2 regions of the Ruminococcus sp. BSD2780120874_150323_B10 genome follow, and region 1 is predicted to be linked to the other one. Evidence: predicted binding sites of a transcription regulator. Region 1 holds the regulator's gene; the other holds the start of a gene.
The links. The regulator Rex, encoded in region 1, represses fermentation and respiration genes when NADH is low (regulators of the CRP and FNR family bind a similar motif). The targets are predictions, from matches to a motif close to ATTGTTAANNNNTTAACAAT.
Positions count from the first base shown of each region.

Region 2: the regulator Rex is predicted to act here: its motif matches at 1,348-1,367, upstream of gap (type I glyceraldehyde-3-phosphate dehydrogenase).

Region 1 is NZ_JADNHD010000008.1:37,110-39,524, forward strand. It holds gene I2E21_RS06620 (NADP-dependent isocitrate dehydrogenase) at 1-728, shown strand, start outside; gene I2E21_RS06625 (redox-sensing transcriptional repressor Rex) at 768-1,412, shown strand; gene I2E21_RS06630 (heavy metal translocating P-type ATPase) at 1,646-2,415, opposite strand, start outside.
Region 2 is NZ_JADNHD010000007.1:81,876-84,290, reverse strand. It holds gene I2E21_RS06135 (YerC/YecD family TrpR-related protein) at 1-81, opposite strand, end outside; gene gap (type I glyceraldehyde-3-phosphate dehydrogenase) at 246-1,283, opposite strand; gene rny (ribonuclease Y) at 1,826-2,415, shown strand, end outside.

The DNA.
Region 1 (2,415 bases):
CAGAAGAAAGAAGTACAATCTTTGATTTCAAGACAGACGGTATCATTCAGGGTATGCACAACCTTGACAAGAGTATTTCTTCATTTGCCCGTTCATGTTTTAACTATGCACTCGACCAGAAACTTGATGTATGGTTTGCTACAAAAGATACAATCAGCAAGAAGTACGACCACAGATTTAAGGATCTTTTTGCTGAAATCTTTGAGAATGAATACAAAGAGAAATTTGAGCAGGCAGGCATTACATATTTCTACACACTTATTGATGACGCTGTAGCAAGAGTTATCAGAAGTGAGGGTGGCTATATGTGGGCTTGCAAAAACTATGACGGCGATGTAATGAGCGATATGATTGCTACTGCTTTCGGCTCACTTGCTATGATGACAAGCGTACTTGTTTCACCTGACGGTGTTTATGAGTATGAAGCTGCACACGGTACAGTTCAGCGCCATTATTATAAGTATCTTAAGGGCGAGGAAACTTCCACAAACTCTGTTGCAACTCTCTTTGCTTGGACAGGCGCTCTCAGAAAGCGTGGCGAGCTTGATAATCTTCCTGAACTTATGAACTTTGCGGACAAGCTTGAGAAAGCTACTATCGACACTATTGAAGACGGCATTATGACAGGCGACCTTTATGCTATTTCAACTCTTGAAAACAAGAAAAAGGTTAATTCAGAAGATTTCTTGCTTGCAATAAACGAGCATCTTGCCGCTTCACTTGCATAAGCAAACACAATTCGGTTAAAGGAGTAAGGTTAAAGTACAATGTCCAGAAATGACAACATTTCAATGTCTGTAATCAGAAGACTGCCCAGATATTATCGTTTCTTGTCTGAGCTTAACGAACAAAACATTGATAAAATTTCATCTACAAAACTGGCTGAAATTATGAATGTAACCGCTTCTCAGGTAAGACAGGATCTTAACTGCTTTGGTGGATTCGGTCAACAGGGCTACGGTTACAGTGTTTCTCAGCTTAAGGAAGAAATACAAAATATTCTTGGTCTTAACAATAATTATAAAGCTATACTTATCGGTGCCGGCAACCTCGGTAAAGCGGTTGCCAAGCATATGAACTTTGAAAAGCTCGGCTTTGAACTTATCGCCTGTTTTGACTGTAACGAAGAAAAAGTTGGCAAAAAGCTGAATAATCTTACAATAATGCACGACAGTCTGCTTGACGAGTTCTGTCAAAACAACAAAATCAATACAGCGTTTTTGTGTATTCCGAGAGTATGTGTAGAAAATGTACTTGACAAACTTTATGGCTACGGCATAAAGAACTATTGGAATTTCAGTCACTATGACATTGCAAGAAAGTACAGCGACACCCTTGTTGAAAATGTACACCTAAGTGACAGTCTTATGACCTTATGTTACAAAATGAATAACCGAGATAAAATCTTATAATTAAATAAAGGCTGTTCCCTATCTTGCGGAACAGCCTTTTAATTATGCTTAACTTAGTTTATCACAAAGTTAAAAGGTTCAATGTCAATAGTTGGGGTAATTTATGGTTTAGTGCACGAGTTAAGCAAAATAATAATTCACTCCAATTAATTTAATAAAAAAGCAACAATTAACTACCGCACTCCAATCGGAATGCGGTAGTTTTTATGAGAGGAAATCTATCTATTTATAAATTACTTTTTATCAACTGTATGAAGAAGTCTTGCAGCATAAAGTACGCAAAGTACGCTTACGCCTGTATCTGCTATTACAGACAACCACATCGGAGCGATACCGAGTATTGCAAGGATAATTACAATTGTCTTTACACCAAGTGCAAATGTAATGTTTGTCTTTACAGTAGCAACAACTTTCTTTGCTATTCCGACAGACAACGGTAACTGTTTTAAATTACCTGCCGCAAGCACAGCATCTGCCGCCTCAATAGCAGCCTCACTGCCGAATCCCATTGCAAAACCGCAATCGCTTGCAGTAAGAACAGGGGCATCATTGATACCGTCACCGATAAAGCATACAGACTTATGAGTTTTCTTTATATCTATAAGTTTTTCAAGTTTATCTGACGGCATAAGCTCTGCCGAATAAGAATCAAGTTTAAGTTCATTTGCAATATCCATTGCATTTTCTTTTTTATCACCCGTAAGCATTACACTGTCTTTAACACCGAGTTTTCTTAACTCTGCAATTACACTCTTTGCCTCCGGTCTTAATGTATCGCTAACAGAGATTGCACCGATTAATTCACCGTCGTAGATTACATATACAGATGCGGTTTTTTCTGCATTTACCTTTTGTTTATCGCTTAAAACCTTTGTGCCGCCGCATACAAGAGCTTTGCCGTTATATACAGCTGTAACTCCCTGTCCTGCCTTTTCGCTGTAATCTGAAAGTTCAGGTAAGTTTTCCTTTTCTGCCTTATTTTTTATTGCCATAGCAATCGGAT
Region 2 (2,415 bases), on a different contig from region 1:
ATAACACTCCTCTTCGTTTTCAAGAGAAAGAATTGCTTTAAAAAGAAAATCAGTATCACTGTTTTTTAACTTAGAGTTCATAATTTCCGTTCTCCTTTGCAAAACATTGCAAATATTTTTATACACTAAAATTTTAACATACAAAAGTATAAAAGTAAATATCAACAGAAAAATTTTTATAAAAACAAAAAGCTGCCTCAAAAGAGACAGCTTAAAGTTTATACCTGATAAATTATAGGTTAATATTAGCCTAATTCAGCAAAGTACTTAATTGTTCTAACCATCTGGCTTGTGTATGAGTTCTCGTTGTCATACCAAGAAACAACCTGTACCTCATAGAGATCGTCAGCAATCTTTGATACCATTGTCTGTGTAGCATCGAAGAGTGAACCGAATCTCATACCGATTACGTCTGAAGAAACGATTGGATCTTCGTTGTAACCGAATGACTCAGAAGCAGCAGCCTTCATAGCAGCGTTAATGCCCTCAACTGTTACATCCTTACCCTTAACAACAGCTGTAAGAATTGTTGTTGAACCTGTTGGAACAGGAACACGCTGTGCAGAACCGATGAGCTTACCGTTGAGCTCAGGAATAACAAGACCGATAGCCTTAGCAGCGCCTGTTGAGTTAGGAACGATGTTAGCAGCACCTGCTCTTGCTCTTCTGAGGTCACCCTTTCTGTGAGGACCGTCGAGGATCATCTGATCGCCTGTGTAAGCGTGGATTGTTGACATAATACCGCTCTGGATCTCAGCATACTTGTTAAGTGTGTTAGCCATAGGAGCGAGACAGTTTGTTGTACATGAAGCAGCAGAAATGATTGTATCATCAGCTGTAAGTGTACCCTCGTTTACGCTGTAAACGATTGTCTTAAGATCATTGCCTGCAGGAGCAGAAATAACAACCTTCTTAGCGCCGGCATCAATGTGAGCCTGGCTCTTTGCCTTTGATGTGTAGAAACCTGTGCACTCAAGAACTACATCTACGCCGATCTCACCCCATGGGAGTTCAGCAGCGTTAGCCTTAGCATAGATTGTAAGAGTCTTGCCGTCAACTGTGATTGTGTTGTTCTCGTCATCAGCCTCTACTGTGTGAAGGTTCTCACCGATTTTACCGCAGTAACCGCCCTGTGCTGTATCATACTTGAGAAGATCTGCGAGCATTGATGGTTTTGTAAGGTCGTTGATAGCAACTACCTCATAGCCCTCTGCACCAAACATCTGTCTGAATGCAAGACGACCGATACGGCCGAAACCGTTAATTGCAACTTTTACTGACATTTTAAATTCCTCCTAATTTATAAGGTAGTTTAATTATATTACATTTTTTGCTGTTATTCAAGTGTTTGATAAAATTTTAACAAATTTCTTATGAATTTTACATAAAAACGAAAATTTTACAAAATTTCTGCATCTTTTACTGCAATTTGACGAACGCTATTGTCAAATTGTCCTGTGAATGTTTCACTTTTTAATTATTTATTTGCAAAATTGCCATTAATATTCTTGACATTTTTATTAAATTAGGATAAAATACTTATAATACCGTTAGTGCGGTTAAATAGGATTAATGCAAATTTACCTATTTTTTATTAATCAGACTCGTTCAGAGCCGTTATTTATAGATATTTTTTATTTAGTTTTTATAACTTATTAATCGTTATAATATACCTTTGTTGCAAACCACAGCATATAAAAAATATTAAAATTAAATTATTTTTATAAAAATGAAAATTGAATATCTTTACTAACGGCACCGACAAGGCTGTTTGATTGAACTTAAACTTATTATCTAATTAAAAATCAAACAAGGAGGTGTCAGAATGTCGTTATTAGCAATAATATTAATTATTGTTGCGTTGCTTCTCGGTGCGGGCATAGGCATTTTTGCAGGTATAAGCTATCGTAAAAATGTTGCCGAAAAGGAAATCGGAAGTGCAGAAGAAGAGGCAAGAAAAATCGTGTCGGAAGCTATGAAAACAGCCGAAGCCAAAAAGAAAGAGGTCGTTTTAGAAGGCAAGGACGAGGTTCATCGTTTCAGAACCGAGAGCGAAAAAGAAATTGCCGACCGCCGCAAAGAAGTTCAACGCCAGGAAAGACGCATTCAGCAAAAGGAAGAAACCCTCGACAAAAAGCTTGACAACATGGAGCTTAAGGACGAAAAGCTTTCTCGTAAGTTAAAAGACGCTGATGCAAAGCTTGAGGAAATCGAAACACTCAAGAAAAGTCAGTTTGAAATGCTTGAGAAAATTTCCGGCTATACAGCCGAGCAGGCAAAGAGTTACCTGCTTTCACAACTTGAGGACGAGCTTGCTCATGAGAAATCCGTTAAGATTATGGAATATACGGAGCAGCTTAAGGATGAGGCGGACGAAAAAGCAAGAAATATTATTTCTCTTGCAATTCAGCGACT